Regions from separate parts of the Aliihoeflea sp. PC F10.4 genome, predicted to be linked through region 1. Evidence: predicted binding sites of a transcription regulator. Region 1 holds the regulator's gene; the other holds the start of a gene.
The links. Region 1 encodes LexA, which represses DNA repair genes until DNA is damaged. Its sites were predicted from a motif close to TGTTCNNNNTGTGTTCNG; they were not measured.
Positions count from the first base shown of each region.

Region 2: ACX82Z_RS04010 (ImuA family protein) is a predicted target of LexA. The motif match lies at 8,359-8,376, and genes of this name have one in related genera.

Region 1 covers NZ_JBTSWH010000001.1:1,560,259-1,572,520, forward strand. The annotation lists gene ACX82Z_RS07800 (NUDIX hydrolase) at 1-499, shown strand, start outside; gene ACX82Z_RS07805 (MFS transporter) at 506-1,687, shown strand; gene rpmG (50S ribosomal protein L33) at 1,790-1,957, shown strand; gene mfd (transcription-repair coupling factor) at 2,294-5,788, opposite strand; gene ACX82Z_RS07820 (FAD assembly factor SdhE) at 5,796-6,083, opposite strand; gene recG (ATP-dependent DNA helicase RecG) at 6,173-8,281, shown strand; gene ACX82Z_RS07830 (DUF423 domain-containing protein) at 8,259-8,618, opposite strand; gene lexA (transcriptional repressor LexA) at 8,723-9,427, shown strand; gene ACX82Z_RS07840 (ComEC/Rec2 family competence protein) at 9,531-11,894, opposite strand; gene gltX (glutamate--tRNA ligase) at 12,009-12,262, shown strand, end outside.
Region 2 covers NZ_JBTSWH010000001.1:818,969-831,230, reverse strand. The annotation lists gene groL (chaperonin GroEL) at 1-560, shown strand, start outside; gene ACX82Z_RS04035 (hypothetical protein) at 631-1,023, shown strand; gene ACX82Z_RS04030 (hypothetical protein) at 1,091-1,258, shown strand; gene ACX82Z_RS04025 (AbiU2 domain-containing protein) at 1,984-2,871, shown strand; gene ACX82Z_RS04020 (error-prone DNA polymerase) at 2,936-6,115, opposite strand; gene ACX82Z_RS04015 (Y-family DNA polymerase) at 6,112-7,635, opposite strand; gene ACX82Z_RS04010 (ImuA family protein) at 7,550-8,311, opposite strand; gene ACX82Z_RS04005 (SOS response-associated peptidase) at 8,475-9,164, shown strand; gene ACX82Z_RS04000 (hypothetical protein) at 9,185-9,547, shown strand; gene ACX82Z_RS03995 (DEAD/DEAH box helicase) at 9,642-12,262, opposite strand, start outside.

The DNA of each region.
Region 1 (12,262 bases):
TCCCGCGGAAGAGGTCAAGCTGATAGGTACGGGAAGCCGGGCTACCGCCGCACGTGCCCGCGCCATCGCGCTGTCGGCTATACGCGAGACCTATGAGGAAGCCGGGCTGCTGATCGGCCGCCGCGGTCCGTTCACCACGAAGAAGTCGGACTGGCAGGGCTTTGCCGAGCACGGCATCCAGCCATCGCTGGCCGGTATGCGTTTCGTCGCCCGCGCAATAACGCCGCCCGGCCGCGTGCGCCGGTTCGATACGCGCTTCCTTTCGGTCTGGAAGGATGAGGTCGCACTCGAACTGGAGAACGGCGGTCCGACGAAGGAACTCGAGGAACTCGTCTGGCTGTCGATCGGCGAGGCCAAGGAAGCCGACATCCCCACGATCACCCGCACGGTTCTTGGAGATCTGGAAAAGCGTCTTGCCGCCGATCCTGAGCTGAAGCCCGGCGGCGAAGTGCCCTTCTATTACCTGCGCAACAACCGTTTTCAGCGCGAAATCCTGTAGGTCTCCATGCATACCGCCCTTCCCGGCTCCGGTGACGAGACGATCCGCTGGCTGTCGGTTTCGGCAGCCATTGCGGCGATCAGCGTGGTCGGCATCGCCATTGGCCTCGGCGTACCGCTTTTAAGCGTCATTCTGGAAAGTCGCGGTCATTCGGCGACCATGATCGGCCTCAATACGGCGGTCGCCGGCCTCGCTTCCATCGCGGCGGCACCCTGCGCCACGCCGCTCGCCGCGCGCTTCGGGACGGGCCTGACAATGCTCGCGATGATCGTTGTCGGCGCGTGTGCCTTCACCGGCTTTTATTTCCTGCCGCATTTCTGGATGTGGTTTCCCCTGCGCGCGATCTTGCACTTCGCGATCACCATTGTTTTCATCCTTTCCGAATTCTGGATCGCCACATCGGCACCGCCCGCAAAGCGCGGTCTCATCCTCGGCGTTTATGCGACGGTGCTCTCGCTCGGCTTCGCCTTCGGCCCATGGCTTTTCTCGCAGGTCGGCAGCCAAGGGTTCCTGCCATTCGGCATCACCTTCGCCATCGTCATGCTAGCCACCATCCCCGTGCTGGCCGCGCTGAAGGAAAGCCCGCGCCTCGATGCGCAACCGACGGGTACGCGTTTCATCGGCTATATCTGGCTCGTTCCGATGGCGACGGGCGCAGTCCTCGTCTTTGGCGCGGTCGAAACTGGCGGCTTCGCCCTGTTCCCGGTCTACGGCACACGCATCGGCTACACCGAGGCAGAAGCCGCTCTGCTGCTGACGGCTGTGGGGCTCGGCAACGTCATGATGCAGATACCGCTCGGGCTTTTGAGCGACCGGATCGGCGACCGGCGCCATCTGCTCATAGCGTGCGCCGCGATCGGCCTAGTAGGGATGTTCCTCCTGCCCTTCGCCGCGCATGACTGGTATCTGACCGCCGGGCTTCTCTTTCTGTGGGGCGGCGTCGTGGCGGGGCTTTACACCGTCGGCCTCGCCCATCTGGGCTCGCGCCTGTCCGGCCGCGATCTCGCCTCGGCAAACGCAGCCTTCGTTCTTTGCTATGGAATCGGGATGCTTGCCGGTCCGCAGGCGATCGGTATCGGGATGGATCTTTTCGGCCCGAACGGTTTCGGCTACGCAATCATGGTCTTTTTTGCCGGATATCTTGCGCTCGGCTTCATGCGACTCGGATCGCGGCCTGTGCGGGGTTGACAATCGACCGGTATAGAGTATGTCTCGCGCCAAGTTTTCCGCCACCGGGCCTGGCTCCCGTTCGTATGCGGCAACATATCATTTTAAAAACGGACGACGAAAATGGCCAAAGCTACGACCATCAAGATCAAGCTTCTGTCGACTGCCGATACCGGCACCTTCTACGTGACGACCAAGAACAGCCGCACGATGACGGAAAAGATGGTGAAGCGTAAGTACGACCCGGTCGTGCGCAAGCACGTCGAGTTCAAGGAGACGAAGATCAAGTAAGCGTTCTCGCTTTCGATCTTTCATCAAGCGCCGCCTTCGGGCGGCGTTTTGCATTTCTGGTGTTGGGTAAGAGGCCGACCGGCGTTGGCAAAGTGGTACGAGGAGGCCACTGAGATCACCAGCGCCGGTCAGCCGACCTCACGGACCCAGGAGATGCGGCGGACCTGAGCATCATGAGGTAACTCGGCAGGGCGTCTGCTGCCCTGTTCCGCTACAGTTGCGCACGGTTAATCGAAAATCAATAGTTTCTTAACCCTGATCGCGACTAACGCGAATTAGGGTAAACGTGCCTTTAGACCGCTTCTGCCCCGCTCACAGCCAATCTAGACTTTTATTCTACGCTGCCTCGGCAGCGATCTTGGCCAGTTGCGTCATCACAACCGCAGCGCCTTGCAGCCGCTTTGCAGGTGTCGGCCAGTCACGCACCAGAACGATGGACTGGTCCGGCCTGATCTTTGCCGCAACGCCCTGCTCGCCGATATAACGAACGAGCCCGGTCGGCTCGGGAAAGCTCTTGTTGCGAAACTGGATGACGATGCCCTTCGGTCCCGCATCGAGTCTCTCGACATTGGCGCGCTTGCACAGCCCCTTGATGAAGACGATCTTCATCAGGTGCTCGACCTCCTGCGGCAGCGGGCCGAATCGATCGATCAGTTCGGCACCGAAACCATCGATTTCCTGTGGCGTGTCCAGTTCGCCAAGGCGACGATAAAGTGCCATACGCAATTGCAGGTCAGGCACGTATCCTTCCGGGATCATGACGGCGGTTCCGACCGCGATCTGCGGCGACCATTCGCCCGAATCGGCTTCCGACACGCCCTGCACCTCCGAAACGGCCTCTTCCAGCATCTGCTGGTAAAGCTCGAAGCCGACCTCCTTGATATGGCCGGACTGCTGGTCGCCGAGCAGATTACCCGCGCCGCGAATATCGAGATCGTGGCTGGCAAGCTGAAAGCCGGCACCAAGCGTGTCGAGCGATTGCAGAACTTTCAGTCGCCGGTCTGCCTGCTGCGTCAGCATCTTCTTGGCGGGCAGCGTCAGCAAGGCATAGGCGCGCGATTTGGAGCGGCCGACGCGTCCACGGATCTGGTAAAGCTGCGCCAGCCCGAACATGTCGGCGCGGTGTACGATCAGTGTGTTCGCCGTCGGGATATCGAGGCCCGATTCCACGATCGTCGTCGACAGGAGCACGTCATACTGCCCGTCATAGAAGGCGTTCATGATGTCGTCGAGTTCGCCGGCCGGCATCTGGCCGTTCGCCGTCGCTACTTTCAGTTCCGGGACCTGGCTGTCCAGAAATTCCTTGATCTCGGCAAGATCGGAAATGCGCGGCACGACATAGAAACTTTGCCCGCCACGATAGCGCTCGCGCAAAAGCGTCTCGCGAATGACCAGCGGATCGAAGGGCGAGACGAAGGTGCGAACCGCCATGCGGTCGACCGGTGGCGTGGTGATCAGCGAGAGTTCGCGCACGCCCGTCAACGCCAGTTGCAGCGTGCGTGGGATCGGCGTCGCCGACAGCGTCAACACATGGACGTCCGTTTTCAGATCTTTCAGCCGCTCCTTATGCTTGACACCGAAATGCTGCTCCTCATCGACGATCAGAAGGCCGAGATTCTTGAACGACACGGCGGAACCGAGCAGCGCGTGCGTACCGATGACGATATCGATCGTTCCGTCCGTCAGACCCTTCTTCGTCTCGGCCAGTTCCTTGGCACCGACCAGTCGCGAGGCCTGCCGAACCTTCACGGGCAAGCCGGCGAAGCGTTGGGAGAACGTCTTGAAATGCTGGCGCGCCAGAAGCGTCGTCGGCACGACGACAGCGACCTGAAAGCCTTCGAGCGCCGCGATAAAGGCAGCGCGCAGCGCTACCTCCGTCTTGCCGAAGCCGACATCGCCGCAAATCAGCCGGTCCATCGGCCGCCCGCGCGAAAGATCGTCCATGACGGCGTCGATGGCGTTTTGCTGGTCGTCCGTTTCTTCGTAAGGAAAGCGTGCGGCGAATTCGCCATAAACGCCTTCTGGCGGCATCATCACCGGCGCGGGCCGCATGGTGCGTTCCGCCGCAATGCGGATCAGGTCGCCAGCCATATCAAGCAGACGTTTTTTCAGCTTGGCCTTACGCGCCTGCCAGGCTCCACCGCCGAGCTTGTCTAGGCTCGCTTCCGAGCCTTCCGCGCCATAGCGCGACAGAAGCTCGATATTCTCGACCGGCAGGAACAGGCGGTCATCGCCTGCATAGCGCAGTTCGAGACAGTCGTGCGGTGCGCCTGCTGCCGTAATCGTCTGAAGACCTACGAAGCGCCCGATGCCATGGTCGGCATGCACAACGACGTCCCCGGCGTTCAGCGCAGCGACTTCCGCAATGAAGTCAGACGCTTTCTTGCGCTTCTTCGCGCGACGGACGAGCCGATCGCCGAGAATATCCTGTTCGGCGAGAACGATCAGCTTTTCTGTCTGGAAGCCCGTCTCCAGGGGCAGGACAGCCAGCGCGACCTTCGCGGCATCGAGTTTTTCCACCTCGTCGAGCGAGGTGACTGGCGCAATACCTTCCAACTCATGTTCGCCCAGAATCTGGGCAAGCCGGTCTGCCGAGCCTTCGGTCCAGCCGGCAACGACGACCTTGCGTTTGGCCGCGCGCATGTCGGCGATGTAGCGCGCCGCGCGTTCGAACACGTTGATCGATGGATCGGCGCGTTCTTCCGCAAAGTTGCGTCCGGATTCGGCTCCTGCATGGATGATGCGACGGCGCTCGATCTCGGGCGCGGCAAACGGGGTCAGTTCAAGCGCCGTGCGGTCGGTTGCGGCGTCCTTTACATCTTCGTCGGAAAGATAAAGCCGCGCGGGCGGCACCGGTTTATAGGGCACCGCCTCGCCGACGCTGCCGGCGGATTGCCGTTTTCGCGATTCGTAGTGATCGAGGATCAGCGCGTGGCGTTCCGAAAGCGCTTCTTTCGATAGATGGTCGAACACAATTGGCGCGTCCGGCAGATAGTCGAAGATCGTTTCGACCTTTTCGAAGAACAGCGGCAGCCAGTGTTCCATGCCCGCAAAGCGCTTGCCCTCGCTGATCGAAGCGTAAAGCGCATCTTCGCGGGATGGCGCGCCGAAAAGCTCGATATAATTGCGGCGAAACCGGCTGATCGTTTCAGGCGTCAGAGCAATCTCGCTCATCGGCTGAAGACGCATTTCCTTGCGTTGGCCGGTCGTGCGCTGCGACGCCGGATCGAAGGCGCGGATCGATTCCAGCGTATCGCCGAAAAAGTCGAGTCGAAGGGCTTCGTCCGCTCCGGGCGCGAGCAGATCGAGAATGCCGCCGCGCACGGCGTATTCTCCGACATCCCGTACGGTCGCTACGCGCTCGAAACCGCTCGTTTCGAGCCGCGCAGAAAGGTCTTTCATATCGACCTGATTACCCGGCCGGGCGATGAGAGTTTGCGCTGCCACGAAATCGAGCGGCGGCATCTTCTGGAGCACAGCATTCGCGCTGACGAGGACGACTGCACGATGCTGCTTGTCGCGCAGCGCAGCAATCGACGCCATCGCATCGAGACGGCGCGCAACCGTGTCCGAGCCGGGCGAGACGCGGTCGTAAGGCAGGCAATCCCAGGCCGGAAGTTCCAGAACCGGCAGGCCGGGCATGGCGAAGCGCAACACGTCGGCGAGCGCGGGAATCTTCTGTCCGTCGCGCGCGAGGAAAACGATCGGTCCGTCTTGTGCCGCCGCAATCGCCGCAATCGCGAACGCCTCGTAACCGTCCGACACGCCGTCTACGATGACCGGCTCGCCCGAAATCTTCGCGGGCAGATGGATGGGATTGAGAAGTGTCATGGCTCTGTCAGTTCGCAAGGCTGCGGGCCTGGTCGATCATCCGGCGCACGACCGCATTGTCCTGATGAGCCGGCACATTCAGTTCGCCGGTCACCCATTTGACGATATCCGCGTCGGCCTCGCCGAGGAGCGATTCGAACAGTTCGAGTTCGGCGTTTGCAAGGCTTGGCAGTTCCCGATCCGCAAAGCCGCCGACGACCAGATCAGCCTCGCGCGTGCCGCGATGCCAGGCGCGAAAGCGCGCCTTGCGCTTGCGGATTTCGAGCGGGTCGTTGCGAAAGGTGATGTCTGACATGGGGAAAATCCGGTTGGCCCGCGCATATAGCGTCTGACAGGGCCGATGTCAGCCTTTGCGCGTTCGAACCGCGTCGATAGTATCGCACCATGCGTCCCACCGAACTTGATCCTCTTTTCGCGCCTGTCACCTCGCTCGTCGGCATCGGCGAGAAGACGGCTGACCTCATGCGTCGCATCGTGACAGCCGACACGACGGGCCGTGATTTGCGCGCCGCCGATATTCTCTTCGTGCCGCCCTATGCGGTGATCGACCGGACGCGACGCCCCGGCATAGCGCAGTCCGGCGAAGGCTCCATCGTCACACTCAACCTGACCGTCGACCGTCATCAGCCTCCACCGCGCGGACGTGGCTCGGTGCCCTACCGTGTCTTCGCATTCGATGAGACGGGCGAGATCGCGCTGACCTTTTTCCACGCCAAAGGCCAATGGCTGGAAAAGCTGATGCCCGAGGGAAGCGAGATCGTCGTCTCGGGCAAGGTCGAGTGGTTCAATGGCCGCCCGTCCATGGTCCATCCCGATCATATCGTCGCCAAGGAAGATGCCGCCTCCCTGCCCTTGATCGAGCCCGTCTATCCGATGACGGCGGGACTTTCGGCCAAGCTCCTGCGCAAGGCGATTTCGTCCGCGCTCGAACGCCTTCCCGCTCTGCCCGAATGGCAGGATGCGTCCGTCCTCGACCGTCACCGATTCCCGACATTCGGCGAGGCGCTTGTCGAACTGCATCGACCCGAAAACGCGGCCGACTGCGAATCGACAAGCCCGGCATGGCGGCGTCTCGCCTATGACGAGCTCCTTGCCGGACAGGTCGCGCTCGCGATGGTGCGCATGCGGATGCGCAAACTAGCAGGACGCAAGCTGACTGGCGACGGGTCGCGCGGCGAGGCGGTGCGAGCCGCCCTGCCCTATGGCCTGACCGGCGCGCAGGAACGCTCGGTTCGTGAGATCGAGGCCGATCTTGCCCAGCCCGACCGGATGCTGCGCTTGCTTCAGGGCGATGTCGGCTCCGGAAAAACGGTGGTCGCCCTGATGGCGATGGCGCGCGCCGCCGAGGCAGGTGCGCAATCAGCGCTGATGGCTCCGACCGAAATTCTCGCGCGTCAGCATTTTTCGACAATTGCTCCTTTGGCCGAGAAAGCCGGCCTCACTGCCGCCATCCTGACTGGCCGGGAAAAGGGTCGTGAACGGGCGCAGACGCTGGCCGCCATCGCCGACGGGTCCATCGATATCGTCATCGGCACGCACGCGATCTTCCAGGACGCGGTGGCCTTCCGCGACCTCGCGCTCGCGGTGATCGACGAGCAGCACCGCTTCGGCGTTCATCAGCGGCTTGCCATCGGCGCGAAAGGCGCGGCAGTCGACATTCTCGTCATGACAGCGACTCCGATCCCGCGCACGCTGGTGCTGACTGCGTTCGGAGACATGGATGTCTCGCGCCTCGACGAAAAGCCTGCCGGGCGTCAGCCGATCCAGACCGTCACGCTACCTCTCGAACGCCTGTCGGACCTGATCGAACGCATTCGACGTGCAGTGAGCGAAGGCCAGAAAATCTACTGGATCTGCCCACTCGTGGAGGAAGCCGAAGGCATGGACGTGATGTCCGCCGCCGACCGGCATAAAGCGCTGGCCGAGATTTTCGGCTCCGATGTCGGGCTGGTTCACGGCCGCATGTCGGGCGCGGCGAAAGACGAGGCGATGGCCGATTTTAAAGCCGGACGCACCCGTATTCTCGTTGGAACGACTGTCATCGAGGTCGGCGTCGACGTGCCGGACGCCACCATTATCGTCATCGAACACGCCGAAAGGTTCGGCCTTGCGCAACTGCACCAGTTGCGCGGACGGGTCGGGCGCGGCGATGCGGCTTCGAGTTGCGTGCTTCTCTATCAATCTCCGCTCGGCGAGATCGCGAAGCAGCGCCTTTCGGTCATGCGCGACACCGAAGACGGGTTCCGCATCGCCGAAGAGGATTTGAAACTGCGCGGCGAAGGCGAATTGCTCGGCACGCGCCAGTCCGGCACGCCGGGTTTCCAGCTTGCACGGCTCGAACACCACGCCGATCTTCTCGCCATCGCACGCGACGACGCACGCCTTTTGCTCGACCGCGACCCTGACCTTACCGGTCCGCGTGGCAAGGCAATCCGCACGCTTCTCTATCTGTTTGGCCGCGACGACGCGATCAGGTTGATTCGCGCCGGTTGAGGAATGCCGAAAGCGCCACGAGCAGCCAGCCCGCGATCAGGAGTAGGCCACCTGCCGGAGCGGCCATCGGGAAAAGCCGCGTTTCGAGGAACGAGCGCGCGACAAGATCGCCGCAAAATAAGAGAATGCCGGCAACGATCGTCCAGCCGCCCGCGATCTGCCATCGACCGAACCACCCCGCCGATACCACCAGCAGGGCCGGTGCATGGATAAGCAGGAACGACGCGGCCGTGCCGAGATCGCCACCTGTGCGATGCGCTGCAACCGCCGATAAGGCCACGCCGCTTGCACCGAACAGCGCCCCTATTGCGAAGAGAATCCGCCCCGGTTCAATCATTTCAGCCCCTGATTCATGCAATTTCGTCGTGACTCTTGCAGAACACAACTGGAACAGGTAGGTTTGTTCTGGTTTTGTTTTAACGATTCCTTTTAAGGCCAGCCATGCTGACGCGCAAGCAACACGAACTCCTTCTCTTCATCCATCAGCGCCTCAAGGAGAGCGGTGTGCCGCCCTCCTTCGACGAAATGAAGGAAGCGCTGGGGTTGGCTTCAAAATCCGGCATTCACCGGCTGATCACCGCTCTTGAGGAGCGAGGCTTCTTGCGCCGCATGCCAAACCGGGCGCGCGCCCTGGAAGTTATCAAGCTGCCGGAGTCGATTTCTCAGCCTCCGAAACGCTTTCAACCGAGCGTCATTCAGGGCAGCCTCTCGGATAAGCCTGCGGCGAAGCCGGAACGACAGCCGCTACAGCCCGCGACCCGCGGTCCCATCGAGGTTCCAGTCATGGGGCGGATCGCGGCAGGTGTGCCGATCGACGCCATCCAGCACGCAACACGCGCCGTTACCGTCCCGCCAGACATGCTGACGGGTGGCGAGCATTACGCGCTGGAAGTTCACGGCGATTCAATGGTCGAGGCCGGTATCCTTGATGGTGACACAGTTATCATCCGCTCGGGCCAATCCGCGACGCCAGGCGAAATCGTGGTCGCACTCGTCGACGATCAGGAAGCGACGCTCAAACGCTTTCGCCGCAAAGGCGCGTCGATTGCACTCGAGGCCGCCAATCCGGCCTATGAGACCAAGATCTACGGCTCGGACCGTGTGAAGGTGCAGGGCAAGCTGGTCGGGCTGATCCGGAAATACTGAACTGGAAGCTGATACGACCTGGGTTGACACAGGGCGAGCGAGGTTATCGAGAAGGAAGCCGGTGTTCGGTTCGATGGGTGGTTATATGCCAACGCATCAATGATCAGTCGTTTTCGGCTTGCGATGGCTCGGCTGGTGCCGGTCGTTCGGGACGGACGTAAGGTCCCATTCCGCGCGCGGCGCGTGAGAAGCGGCGATGATCGTGCCAGGGTCGATATGGCTCGGTGATCGCATATCGTATGTGAGGTTGTGCCGCTCCCTCGCTCCGCCATGTGATCTGCGCACTGCCGCCTCTTGCCAGATCGCGCGCGGTTATTACCTTCACCGAAGGGGCGCGACATGGGTTTTCGGCGGTCGCGTCCGCAATGACGATCAGCCCTGCCTCGCCGCAAACCTGTTCAGCGATTTCTGCTGTTTCGGCATAAGCAATGACGTTTCCTTTCGCACTCGTCGCGGTGCAAAGCCCTTCATGGCAGACGAAGACGCCGTCAGTCTGCCCAGGCACGACCTGTTCCGGCCCTAATGGCCGTTCGAAATTCTGCACGTCGAAGGCTCGTAGCCAGTTCTGGATCGTGAAGCGGTTCGGACGCTGGCGATTGACCGCGATGCCGCCGCTTGTCGTGCTAACTGCAACCAGCCGCGCGTCTTCTGAAATCAACACGTCCGGCAATTGGCGTGTTGCGAGCAGCGCAATGCCAGCAGCGATCAGCGGTACCGCCGCCCAGCGCAGGACACCTCCCGTCATGGTCAAAATGACGAGTGCGCAAGTCAGAACCAGCACCGCGGAAAGCGGTATGGCACCGGTCGCATCGAACGCCGATCTCTCGGCCAACCAGAACGCGATCGTCGTCATTCCCCATATGCCCATCCCCATCAGGTCGAGCGGCAGGCCATCGAGACCAACCGGCATCAAGACTGTCGCGAGCACCGCCATGGGCATGATGATGATGGAAACGAGCGGCATCGCTGTGAGATTTGCGATGACGCCCAATGGAGAGATCTGCTGGAAGTGCCAGGCGGTGAACAACGCCGTTGCCACCCCTGCTATGATCGATGTCATCGCAAGTGCCGTTGCGTTGGACAAACCGGAGCGGAGCAGACCCGCCTTCGGCGGTGGGCCGCGATCTTCAAGACGATCGCGCTTGCGTGCGCTCCAAGCGCCATATGCGGCAATCAGCGCGGCGGTCGCGGCAAACGACATCTGGAAGCTCGGGCCGATCACCTCATGCGGTGAGACGAGGATGATGATCAGTGCCGATATCGCCAGATTGCGCATCGTCAGCGCCGCGCGATCGAACAAAACCGCGATCAGCATGACGGCAAGCATCAGGAACGCGCGCTGTGCGGCGATGTCCCCGCCCGACACGATGAGGTAAAATCCTGTGCCGAACAGGGCGGTGCCGGCGGCGTATTTTTTCACCGGATGCCGCGTGGCAAGACCGGGAAAAAACGCAGCCGCCGTGCGGATGGAGACCATGATCGTGCCGCCGACGAGCGCCATGTGCAGCCCCGAGATCGATATGACATGGTAGAGTCCGGTAATCCGCATCGCTTCATTGGCAGCTTCGGGAATGCCTGTTCGTATCCCTGTGATCAACGCGGCTGCAATGCCGCCTTCCATGCCGCCGATACGCGCGACGATCCGCTCGGCCACATCGCCGCGCCGACTTTCGATCCATGTGCCAAGGCGCTCCTTGCGCGTCGATGCCGTCGCGAGTTCCGTTGCGTCCGGTCCTCTCATGAAAAAGCCGCTACCGCCAATGCCGTCGAAATAGCGCTTGAAGGCGAAATCGTAGCTTTGCGGGCGCACCGGCCCCGACGGCGGCATCAGGCGGGCGATGCCGACAACGCCTGCGCCGGGCACGAGGCCATCGGGAATCGAACGCGCCGTGACGCGGACCCGGTCGGGCGCATAGCGCAGTTCTGGACGGCCGGTCGAGACGACATCGAGTGTAAGCCGCACGCGGCCGCTTTCCTGATGCTCTATGCGCACGACGCGTCCAGTGAGCTGGATCGTGATCTCCGATCCTAGAACTTTTGTATCGGCTAGCCTCGTCTCGACCTTCGCCGCCATCATTCCCGCAAACGTCAGGAGAATCGCGGCGATGGCGGCGCGCGTCACCCCTCCGGCAACGGTTGCCGGCAGGAGGGCGAGGCTGATCAGAACCGGTACCAAGAGACTGACGAAACCGGGCTCCCAAGGCAGGTTGAAATAGATGAGCGTTCCCAATGCGAGCAACACCGGCACGAACAGGAACGCCATTCCATGGTCAAGTTCATATTCCACCGATCGTTGCAGTGAAGCGAGACTGAACCCGAACCGACCGATCCGGTGCCGCAACCGGGCCGGCACCGCATATGAAGATTTTCCGGCGGCAGTGATCGACTGTGCCGAAACAAACGGATCCTGAACACCGCCTAATAAGCGCCGCTCGTCGATGACGATCGTCTCCCGTCTGTCCCCCATCGTGCCCCCACGGCCGTTCCCGGTGCTTGCACCGCGACTTGCCTATGCTACATGAGCGCCACGAGAACGCCACATATCGCTTCGGCGATACGGCTGCGAAAATCAGGAACATCCATGACCCGTCCCGTCGTCACACGCTTTGCTCCCTCGCCCACTGGCTATCTGCATATTGGCGGCGCACGCACGGCGCTGTTTAACTGGCTCTATGCCAGACACACGGGCGGGAAGATGCTCTTGCGCATCGAGGATACGGACCGCGAGCGCTCGACCGATGCGGCGACGGCCGCCATTCTCGACGGGCTTAAATGGCTCGGCCTCGACTGGGACGGAGAGCCGGTATCGCAATTCGAGCGCGCCGAGCGACATCG
Region 2 (12,262 bases), 740 kb from region 1:
ACTACGACAAGGAGAAGCTCCAGGAGCGGCTGGCCAAACTCGCCGGAGGCGTCGCGGTGATCCGCGTCGGCGGCGCGACCGAGACCGAGGTCAAGGAGAAGAAAGACCGCATCGACGATGCGCTCAACGCCACCCGAGCTGCGGTCGAGGAAGGCATCGTGCCCGGCGGCGGTGTGGCGCTGCTGCGCGTCAGGACCGTGCTGGCCTCTCTGACAGGCGCCAACGCCGATATAACCGCAGGCATTTCGATCGTGCGTCGGGCGCTCGAAGCGCCGGTCCGGCAGATCGCCGAGAATGCCGGCGTCGAAGGCTCGATCGTGGTCAGCAAGCTCACGGACAGCAAGGACCACAACCAGGGCTTCGACGCCCAGACCGAAACCTATGTCGACATGATCGAGGCCGGTATCGTCGACCCCGCCAAGGTCGTCAGAACCGCCCTGCAGAACGCCGGCTCGATCGCAGCGCTCCTGATCACCGCCGAGGCGATGATCGCCGACATTCGCGCGAAGGAATCCACCCCGTCGGCCGGCAACGGCGGCATGGGCGGAATGGGATACTGAGAACAGTGCCTGAACCGTTCGGCCGACGCCCAGACAAAGCAATCTGCATTCCAACCTGGAAGGAATCTCCATGGCCACACAAAGCACGACCAAACCATCTCTCTCCCGCCGCTGGGAAGACTATCAGCCTTCAAAGACCATTCTGGTCTGGGCATGCATCGCGGCGATGATCGCAACGATCGTTATAGGATTCAGCTGGGGCGGCTGGGTCACTGGCGGCACTTCGCAGACCATGGCGAAAGCGGCCGGCGACACGGCGCGCGGGGAGCTGGCATCCGCCATATGCGTCGAAAGGTTCAACGCGGCCCCAGATGCGGCGGCGAAACTTGCCGAGTTCAAGGCGATACCCGACAGCTACAAGAAGCGTCAGTTCGTGGAAGCCGGCGGCTGGGCGACGATGCCGGGGCAGACGACTGCCGACCGGCTTGGAGTCCAAGGCTGTGTCACCGGGCTTGGCGCATAATACCCCGTTTAAAGCGCTCAGGCAGGCGCCAGGGCGTTTCCACCCGCCACAGGAAGGAACTTCAGCAATGATCTCGTTTGTGAAGAAGACAGATACGCATCCGACGCTCAAGCAGGTCGAAGAAAATCGCTTCGAGCAGATCCGCAAGGCGGCGGCTGAACGGCACCGCAAATCGGATACCGACGGCACCCGCCGCCGCGCCCGCCAGAAGGCCGAGGACAACAGGCTGATCTGAGATGCATGTGCTCTACTCGAAAAGGCAGCATCCGATGCGATATCTTGATCGAATAAGAACGGAACCGTCCCTCTGGCTCCTGATACTGATGGTCGGTGGCTTGGCCGCCACGATCCTTTACGTGGTTCTGACTAGCATCACCTATTGAGTGAAGTGCAAGCCAGCTTCACCGATCCGACGTTGGGATGATGGATGGGCATGGGGATGCGATCAGCGTATCTCCGGTATCCAGCCGCCTGGGGAGCTTGCTCTGCTGATCGCAGAGGCATTAAGGGAAGGAGCAGGCTGACATGCCGAGGCTGTCCGACTTGGGTGCGGAATAGTTCCTCCGAGGCGGACCAATAAGGGCCAAGCAGCGGTCAGCCGCAGCGGCTCAACGGCAGCTTTCGGGATTTTGCGATCTCATAGCCGATGATGACAAAGAGGTCTTAAGCAGCCAAACGCTCATATTCCATAGAGCGGGCAAAATCATTCGCTGCGCTCGCACGATTGGTGGGTTTTAGCACAGCCTGGGGGTCTCCCCGCTGAAGGGGGTGCGCCGGCAACGATAGTGCCGGCCAGGGGGGAAGGCCTTCCCCCTTCAGGCCCACGGCAAGATGCGCGTTTATTCGCGGGAACAATAAAACGAGCCCGCGCGAAGGAAGAATCAGAAGCGAATAGCCGTCGCCGGTGTTGGCGTCTCCCGGTATGATGAGGTGAGTTTGGCGCTCAGGCTTGGAAAACTAATGACGCAGCATGACCAGCACATCGCCGCGTGGCGGGATGCTTTTCGCGACGAGACAACGGGCATCCACAGAGCCATTCAGGATCTGCTCTGGAACTACGCCGCCTTTCGCACGACGGTTCGGATCGTCCGTCTTGCAAATGAGAAGAGAGGCTCGAGACCCCCGCTTAACCAGATGATGTTCAATCTCGTTTCCGAGGGATACTGGTCAAGCCTGCTTCTCGGCACTCGCCGACTTCTCGATAAGGCCCCGATAAAAGGCCCCAAGGGAGTTTACTCGATCCGATCTGTCGTCAACGACGTGAAAGCGAGCCAAAACTGGTTGACCAGGAGAATCTACGTCGAGAAAGTGCTTGACGCGCAATACGATCTCGATCGCCTGCATCAAGAACAACATGACCACCTCGTCGCCGCGAAGGGGCGTCCGGTGTGGGGCGATCCAGAGCTCATGAAAAGTGAGGCCGCGCATCGGCATTTCGATGTTTTGAGCGGCGTTTCTGCGTCAGAGCGTAACCCGAGCAATCTGATCTCGGACACGGTCTTCGAGAAGATCGAAACTCGGCTTGCCCGCCTTGATCGAATTGCCGAGCACGTTAACTCGCATGTTGCCCATGCCGGGAACAAGCAAAGTCGGCAGGACAGGGAGCTTGGTGATTTCGACATTCGCGATGCTGAAAAGACTCTCAGGCAGTTGAAGGAAATCGCGGATCTGGTCGGAGTGTGGTTCGCCAACGAAGGCGGTGCGGGCCTCGCCACATATCTCGGTGACCAATTCGAGGGCCTCGATCATCCTGTTGTAGACACCGCCGACCTTGCCGACCTTGCAGAACAATGGCGATTGATCGATAGAGAAATCGCAGAATGGTCGATCGGGCCAGAAGATCTGTGATCCCCGAGAGGCAAGCCGATTCCTTGGTTCGAACCGATACCGCCTTCTGTCAAAGCCACCGGCTTTACCGGAAATCCCGCGCCTTCACCCTGATGCCGCCGGCCACCGGCCCCTGCTTCTCGGCCGCAGCCGCCTCGCGCTGCCCGACACTCGCCAGATCCCGCGACAGATCGACGATCCGATGGGCGACAAGATGCACGACCTCGCCCTCGCGCTGAACGCGGCCCCTCACGGCGATCATGCTCGATGAGAGAATGACCCGCCGATAGCGCTCGAAGACCTTTTGCCACACGACGAGATTGGCGATGCCGGTCTCGTCCTCGAGCGTGACGAACATGACGCCATTAGCCGAGCCGGGGCGTTGGCGCACCAGGACGATCCCTGCCGCCTCCAGCCAGCGCCGGTCGCGCGCCGCCATCGCCTCGGCGCAGCTGACGATCCGGCGCTTCGCCAGGTCCTCGCGCAGGAAGGAGACCGGATGGCGGCGCAGCGACAGGCCGATATGCCCGTAATCCTCGACCACCTCGCGACCGGCGGGCATCGCTCTCAGCGCGATCGCAGGCTCGTCGAGTTCCGGAACGGTCCGCCCCTCACGGTCCGAGGCGGCGGCGAAGAGCGGCAGTTCCTCGTCGCGCAGCCCCTTGATGGCCCATTGCGCCTCGCGCCGGGCGAGGCCGAAAGCCGGACGGAATCCATCGGCCGCGGCGATCTGATCGAGCGCCGCGACGGGAACGCCGGCCCGCCGCCAGAGATCGGCGATCGAGGTGAAATTCTCATCGCCCCGCGCCGCCACGATGGCGGCGGCATGGGCATTGGCGAGGCCCTTGACCATTCGCAGTCCAAGACGGACCGCGAGACGGCTTTCGTCGCCGGTCGGCTCCAGCGTGCAATCCCAGCGGGAGGCATTGATGCAGACCGGGCGGACCTCCACCCCATGCTCGCGGGCGTCGCGCACGATCTGGGCCGGCGCATAAAAGCCCATGGGCTGGGCGTTGAGGAGCGCGGCGCAGAAGACATCCGGGTGCCAGCATTTGAGCCAGGCCGAGGCATAAGCGATCAGCGCGAAGCTCGCCGCATGGCTTTCGGGAAAACCATAGGAGCCGAAGCCTTCGAGCTGCTGGAAGGTCCGGGCCGCGAACGGCTCCTCATAGCCGCGCGCGATCATCCCCGAGATCAGCCGGTCGCGGAACTTCGAGACGCCGCCGGTATGTTTGAAGGTCGCCATGCTCTTGCGCAGGAGATCGGCCTCGCCCGCGGTAAAGCCCGCGCATTCGATGGCGACGCGCATCGCCTGTTCCTGGAACAGCGGCACGCCGAGCGTCTTTCCCAGCACCTTCTCCAGCTCGGGCCGGGGATAATCGACCTCTTCCAGGCCCTCGCGCCGGCGCAGATAGGGATGAACCATATCGCCCTGGATCGGCCCCGGCCGCACGATCGCGACCTGCACCACCAGGTCGTAATAGGTCCGGGGTTTCAAGCGCGGCAGCATCGACATCTGCGCCCGGCTCTCGATCTGGAAGGTGCCGAGCGTATCGGCTTTGCGGATCATCGCATAGGTGCGCGGATCCTCGGCCGGGATCGACGCCAGATCGAGGTGGATATCCTTGTGCTCGGCCAACAGGTCCAGCCCCCGGCGCATGCAACTCAGCATGCCGAGCGCCAGGACATCGACCTTCATGAAGCGCAGCGCGTCGATATCGTCCTTGTCCCATTCGATGATCTGGCGCCCCTCCATCGCCGCGGGCTCGATGGGCACGAGATCGTCGAGCCGGTCATGGGTCAGCACGAAACCGCCCGGATGCTGCGACAGATGCCGCGGCGCGCCGCGAAGCTGGGCGGCCAGTTCGAGCGTCAGGCGCAACCGGCGATCCTCCGGATTGAGGTTGAGATCGCGGAGCTGCTGCTCGGTGACACCAGCCTCGGACCCGCCCCAGAGCTGGCCGGACAGCGTCTGGATCAGGTCTTCGGGAAGCCCCAGGGCCTTGCCCACGTCCCGCAGCGCGCCCTTGGAGCGATAGCGGATGACGGTGGCGGTCAGAGCGGCGCGCTCGCGGCCGTAATGCTCATAGACCCACTGGATCACCTCCTCGCGCCGCTCATGCTCGAAATCCACGTCGATATCGGGCGGCTCGCGGCGCTCCTCGGAGACGAAGCGCTCGAACAGGAGATCGTTGCGGCCGGGATCGATCGCGGTGATGCCGAGCACATAGCAGACGGCCGAGTTCGCCGCCGATCCGCGCCCCTGGCAGAGGATGCCGCGCGACCGGGCGAAGCGGACGATGCTGTTCACCGTGAGGAAGTAGGGCGCGTAATCGAGCTTGCCGATCAGGGCCAGCTCATGCTCCAGCGCGGCGGTCACCTCCTCGGGCACGCCCTCGGGATAGCGGTGTGCGGCGCCCTCCCAGGTCAGCCGCTCCAGGGTTTCCTGCGGGGTCAGCGCCTGATCGTCGCGCTCTTCGGGATATTGATAGCGCAGCTCGTCGAGCGAGAAGCGGCAGCGATCCGCGATCTCACGCGTCCGGGCCAAAGCCTCGGGCCAGCGCGCGAAGAGCCGGTGCATTTCGGCGGGCGGCTTCAGATAGCGGTCGGCATGGCGCTCGCGCCGGGCGCCGAGCGCATCGACGGTGACATTGTGGCGGATCGCGGTGACGACATCCTGCAGGATGCGGCGGCCGGGTTCGTGGAAGAGCACGTCATTGGTCACCACGGTGGGCACGCCGATCCGCGCGGCGAGCGTCGACAGCTCCCAGAGGCGCATCTGGTCATTGGGCCGCCGCCGCAGCGTCAGGCCGAGATAGGCGCGATCGCCGAAAGAGTCGCGCAGGCGCCTCAGGCGCAAACCGCAGGTCTCGTCGGCAAGGTCCGGCACGAGGACCGCGATCAGCCCTTCGCCATAGGCGGTGAGATCGTCCCATTCGAGATGACAGCGCGCCTTGCCCGCCCGCCCCTTGCCCAGCGACAGGAGTCGGCAGAGCCGCGACCAGGCCGCCCGGTCGGTCGGATAGACCAGCGCCGACATGCCGCAGACGAGATCGAGGCGGCAGCCGACGATCAGCCGCACGCCCGCCTCCTTCGCCGCCTCATGGGCGCGCACGATACCGGCCAGCGTGTTGCGATCGGTCACGGCCATGGCCTCGATCCCCATCGCCGCGGCGGCAGCGAGCAGCTCCTCGGCCGCGGAGGCTCCGCGCAGGAAGGAGAAATTCGACGTCACCTGCAATTCGGCGTAGGCGGGCGCGCTCATCCGAAAATCCCGTGCAGGAACCAGCGATGCGAGCCGGTGGCGGCATCCTCGCCATCGCCGGAGCGGAAGATCCAGAAGCGTTCGCCGGCATCGTCCTCGACCCGGAAATAGTCCCGCACCGCGATCAGCTCGGCATCGCGCTTCCACCATTCCCCGAAGATGCGCTCCGGTCCGTCGGCCCGTCGGACCCGGCGACGCACGCCCTTCCAGGAGAACCAGTTCGGCGGATGGTCCGGCAGGAGCGCCATGGTCTCGATCGGCTCCGGCCGGGAGAGCAGCCGCGAAGGGCGCGGCCAATGGTCGGGCCAGCCCGCACCCGTATCCTCGGCGAGTGCCGGCAGACGACGGACCGAGCGCTCGGGCACATCGCTCGCCACCGGCGCGAAACGATAGACCGCCCGCGCGCCGACCCGATTGGCCAGCGTGTCGATCAGGCCGGACAGATCCGGCGCGCCCTCCTCGATCAGGCTGCTGGCCGCCTGCCGCAAAGGCAGGGGTTCGGCAAGGGTGGCGGTCAGCGACATGATCTCGATGCCGAAGCCCGGCGCGATGGTCTCGATCCTGTCGCAGAGAAGCCGGGTCAGGCGCGCGGAATCCCGCACCGGCATGGCCAGGCCGATGCGCACCGTCTCGATCCGGTTGTCGACCCGGTGGCAGAGCAGGTCGAGACGGCGCGCGCCAAGACCCCGCCCCTCGAGCGCCTCGCAGAGCGCCATGACCAGCTTGCGAATATAGCGCGCGATGGTCTCGGCGGCGCCGATGGGCTCTGCGAAGACGCGGCGAACCGAGACCAGCTCCTCGGGCCGGATCGGTTCGATGGGTTCGGCGATCTCGCCCAGGGCCTGATCGAGACGCCGGCAGAGCTCCGGGCCGAAGCGCCGGGTCAGAGGCGCGCGCGGCTGCCCGATCAGGTCGCCGATGCGGACAAAGCCGAGGTCGTTCAGCCCCGCCGCGATCGCGGGTGGCAGGCGCAGGGCTTGCAGCGGCAGCGGTGCGAGTCCTGGGATGGTTTCGCCGGGAGGAGTGACAAACAGCGGATCGGCCGCGTAGCGCGCCAGCGCATGGGCCGCGCCCCAGCTATCGGCGATGGCTGCGCGGGCGGTGACGCCGGACATGACAAGCCGCCCGGTCAGCGCCTCCAGCATGGCCGCCTCACCGCCATGCAGATGGTCGGCGCCGGTCGCGTCGATGACGATCCCGTCCGGCGCGTCGGCGGCGGCGATAGGTGAGAAGCGTTGCAGCACCCAGAGCGCGAGGCGTTCGAGGCTGTCCAGGTCGGCCCGCGGGTCGGCGGGCTCGATGTGGAGGCCGGGCACCATCGCCTGGGCCTTGGTGACAGGCATTCCGGCGCGCAGGCCGAGCGCCCGCGCGGCCGGATCGGCCGCCGTCACCACCCGGCGGTTCTTCTCCCTTCCGGCGATGACCAGCGGCGCCTCACCGGGCGGCGCTGCGTCGCCCGCCTTCCGCCGCAACCGGTCTGTCGGCCAGTTCGGCAGGAAGACAGAGATGACCCGAGCCATCGCACGCCTCCAGTTCGATATCGAGACATTCGCCCGCCCGCGCCCGGATCAGCTCGACCAGCCAGCGCGGCCGCCCGACGCCGGGAACTGGAAGGGACGAGGACGGCAGCGCCGAGATCCGCCAGCGGGTCATCGCCGCCGTCGGCTGCCCGAAATCGCTGGCCTCCGCCTGTCGCCGCCAGCGGCGCAACGCGATGCAGATCGTCGCCGAGCCTTTCGCGGCCAGATGCAGCCGCCGCGAGGCGGTCATCGGCAGGCGCGCGACGTCGCCCACGACCGCCCCCAGCCCGCCATGCCGCAGCCCTTCCTCCATACAGGCCAGAACGGCCTTGTCGTCTCCGGCTTCGACGAAGATCACCCGGCCGGGCGGCAGTCCGGCCTGCTCCAGCCCCGGTGCGAAGAGATCCTGTAGCGCCACGCACCAGAGCACCTGCCCGGTGGTGCGGGCGGCGATCCCGGCCGTGAAACAGGCCGCAGCCGCGCCATCCACCGCCCCGTTGCCGCCTCCGGCGACTTCATGGAGGCATCCGAGCGCCAGCCCGCCACCGGGCAGCTTGCGATCCAGCGGCGCGATCCCGAAGGGCAGCACCTCGTGCGGATGCGCGCCATCGCCTTCGAGCCGCGCGATGCGCGCCCGAAGGTCGGCAATGGCTGGGCTGTCGGCACGGCTGGGCATATGAGGATGGCGTCTCCGGGGCTTTGCACTGGTCGATTCCGTTGCTATGTTCTTTATTTGTTCTCTTACAGGTCGAGAGTCGATCTCGGCCATCCCGGAAGTGATCGACGGGGTGCAATGCCCTATGGTGACGTAAAGTATTCGCAAGGAGAGTGGCGGGGCGATGTGCAATCTCTATCGCATTACGACCAATCAGCAGGCGATCCGGGATTTCGTGGCAGCCACCCATGACAGTATCGGCAATCTCGAACCGTCGATGGACGTCTATCCCGACCGGCCGGCGCCGGTGGTGCGCAACACCGACGGCGGGCGGGAACTGGCCTCATTGACCTGGGGTATGCCCACGCCCGTCGAATATCTGAAATCCCGCGACGCGCCGGACACCGGCGTCACCAATATCCGCAACACGGCCAGCCCTCACTGGCGCAAATGGCTCGGGCTCGAGAATCGCTGCGTGGTCCCGGCCACCGCCTTTTCCGAATATGGGCAAAAGCCCGATCCAGTCACGAAGCGCAAACCGCTGCACTGGTTCGCCCTCGATGAGACCCAGCCCCTGTTCTTCTTCGCGGGAATCTGGACGCCGTGGCGCGGAACCCGCGGCTCGAACCGGACCCCGCGTCCGGGCGATCATCAACTGTTCGCCTTCCTGACGACCGAGGCCAATGGCGTGGTGAAGCCGATCCATCCGAAGGCCATGCCCGTCATTCTGACGAGCCACGAAGAAGTCGAGACCTGGCTGACCGCCGACTGGAACGAAGCCAAGACGCTGCAGCGGCCGCTGCCCGATGATCGGTTGGTGATCCTGGAAACGCCAGCCAATACAGCCGCCGATGGCATGTTGCCGGGCATCTGACAATGATCCGGAGGACGAACATGGGCCGGAAGGAAGAAGAACAGTTAGCGGCGACGCTCGCCAAGGCGATGGCGATGATCTGCGTCCGCAACAGCATGCTGGAGGACCTGCATGCCGGCCCGGTCCCGGTCACGAAGACCGGCGACTATTCCGATGTCTTCGTCATCGACGCCGACGGCAATCGCATTCCCTGGAGAACCGTGTCGAGGTTCGACGATGACGAGATGCGCGACCTGATGCGCCAGGTGGTCAATCGGCTCTACACGTTCCAGACCTGCTTCGCCGAGCCGCAGTTTCAGGCGTTGATCGACAAGTGGCTCGATGTTGCGCGCCACTGGGACGAGCCGGTCATCGACGAGCGCCTCGCGGGAAGGCCCAGCTAGCCGATCGTACGGACTGTCGGTGGGACGGCTGAGGTGATAGCCGCAGCGCGATTTCCCAAAGCGGCCCTCCGTAATCCTTGAAGCATTCGCGCGCTTAGGGCTCAGACCAAGACGCGTGGGAGCGACCATGCCGGCGAATGATCGCCTGAGGGCTGCCTTCATCAAAGCGAGCAGTCAGCACACTTGGAGCGGCGTCAACCATACTTTGCCCAAGCATGGCTACCACTTTGAAGTCAGGCGTAAGAACCCACACGGCATTGTCTGTTTCGTCGACCTCGACCCGATATGGACTGGCCGGAACCGGAACGATCTGCCGCGTCGCCGGTTCGATATTTATACGCCAGTCGCGCGAGGTCCAACGCTGGCTGATGCGGTTCAGCATCTCGGCCCTGAATGCTTTCCAAATGTCGTTGGTCGCTGGCGTTGGCCAGTCTCCGGCATCTGTCATCGCGACAACTTCATTGGTTTCGAGCCAGACAACGAGACCATCGTTATCGATGAAAATCGGATCCTGATCATTAATTGCGGCGAGGGCCGCGGCTCTTGAAGGAAGTCCGGCGCGCACAAGCATCGCCATCGTGTAGCGCGGCAGCCCGGCCTCAAGACAGGCAGCGGCTGTGCCGGCAATGATCTCGGGTTGCCAGCCAAGCGCAACCCTTCGGGTACGAAGTGCCTCCAGCGCCCAGACGAGCCGATACGTAAATACGTCCTCGATGAAACGCATGTTGTCCGGCCCGATCTCGTGCACTGGCGTTCCGGAAACCCACGCGGCCAGGATCTCGCGCCAATTGCCCGGCAGAGGATCGTCAGGAACAAAGGGGCGGATAGCGAGTAAGCGCTCCGCAAGCGTGGTAAGCGATGCAACGAGCACCTCGCTATCGCCGGGCAACGCTGCCTCGTCGGCTTGGTCGAGCAACACGGCGAGCTCGTCGGCCATCGCGTCGAGTGTCAATCCGGACTCAAGCCCAACACCCATCGCAAAATGACCGCGCCTTTGATCGGCGTTCGTCTGCGACCAGATCAGCCCCGAGCGCGCCCTGAACAATTCAAGCTGGCGCTCACGCAGGTCATCGCCACGGCGGGCAAGCTGCCGCGCCCAAAGCGAACCGTTCAGCGACTCGTCGATGAGCCGCGGCAAGTCCGCATCATCAGCATCCAGCGCTTCGACAAGACCAAGGATCGCGTGATCGAGTTTCTCTAGCAGAAGCTCGAAAGGCTCGTCGTCTTCCTCGTCGACATGGATGTTCCAGGCATCTCGGTTGTTGGCGAGATACTCAAAGGCGTCGTCTCGACTTAGCGTCCCGCTGCGCGCCAGACGATTGAGAATTTCGCTGGCGATCTGAATAAGCCCGCTCTCAAGCGTCCGGGCCCTTGATGCGTTCACAAGCTCGCGCCATGCCTGCCTGCGCCAACGCAGCGGTTCGAACATTACGTGGATCACAAGCCCTTCGAGATCGACGAAGGCGCGTCCGGCGCGCCCCGCGACGTTCGCAAATTCCTCGCCGGTGAGGGGAGTTCCCGCGCGATACAGGGTCGGCACAAGCAGGACCGCTGCGTTGAGATTAAGCCCCTGGGCGAGGGTCGGCGATGCGATAGTCACAGTTAGAACGCCTTCGTTTAGCAGGCGTTCGACCTCGCGAAGGAAAGGGTTAGGTAAACGCGCGTGATGAATGGCCACGCCCAGTTCAAGGCAGCGGACGGCCGGATGCTCTGCACCTAGCCATTCAGCCCCAACCGATTTCGCCCTCTCTATTGCGCCTTCGTCAGCAAGAAGTGGAGCGATGAAGCCACGCCGGGCGAGGTCGACAATGCGCGTTGCGTAGCTCTCGACATGATCCCGCTGCGTACAGAATACCAATGTGCGCTTGCCCTCATCGGCAAACTGCCATGCCGCAGCAATGGTCAACTCGGGATTGTCTCTGGGAAACGGCGTTCGACGCGGAGCGATGGGAGGCTGCTCCGTGACAAAGTTCTGGATGAAGGGTCCGTCATCATCAAGATCGAATGTCAGGCGCGCTCCCTGTCCGCCCCACGCCAGCGTTCCGAAACGCTGACGGGTCGGCCGCCAGCTTGATTTCACCGCTTCGCCCTCGGCATCGCTACGCACCCACGCCGTCAGATCTTCGAGTTGTTCGCCATCGGGCAGGATCGCCGACAGGCAGACGATACGCCGGTCGACCGCGTCCGCGCGGCGCAGAAGCCTTTGCACGAGAATTTCGTAGCGGAGCTCGCGCTCGCTCGGCCCTATCAGATGTCCCTCATCCAGAACGATCAATCCGATATCATCCAGCAATTGCGGATTGCTTCTTAGCGCGAAGTCCAGCTTTTCCGGCGTCGCAATAACGATGTCGTGCGAGCGCAGTGCGTCCTGGTCTCCCGGCATTGCGCCGCTCGCACCGTAGAGCGAGGACACCGAAAATCCGAGAGGACCGAACGTCTTGCGAAAGGACCGCTCGGTCTGCGCCGACAGTGCCCGCAGCGGCGTCACGAGCAACACCCGCTTCTCTGCACTGAGCGACATGAGGGTGCAGATTTCCGCGACGCGGGTCTTTCCAGCACTCGTCGGCAGAGCCACCACGAGATCATCAGTCAAATCGGTTGCGCGGCGCGCCGCGCCGATCTGCGAAGGCCAGAGCTCAACCTCGGCCGTCTTGCGCGCATAAAGCGACGCAAGAAACATCTCCCGCAGCGCGGCATAACCATCCGTGCCGGCTG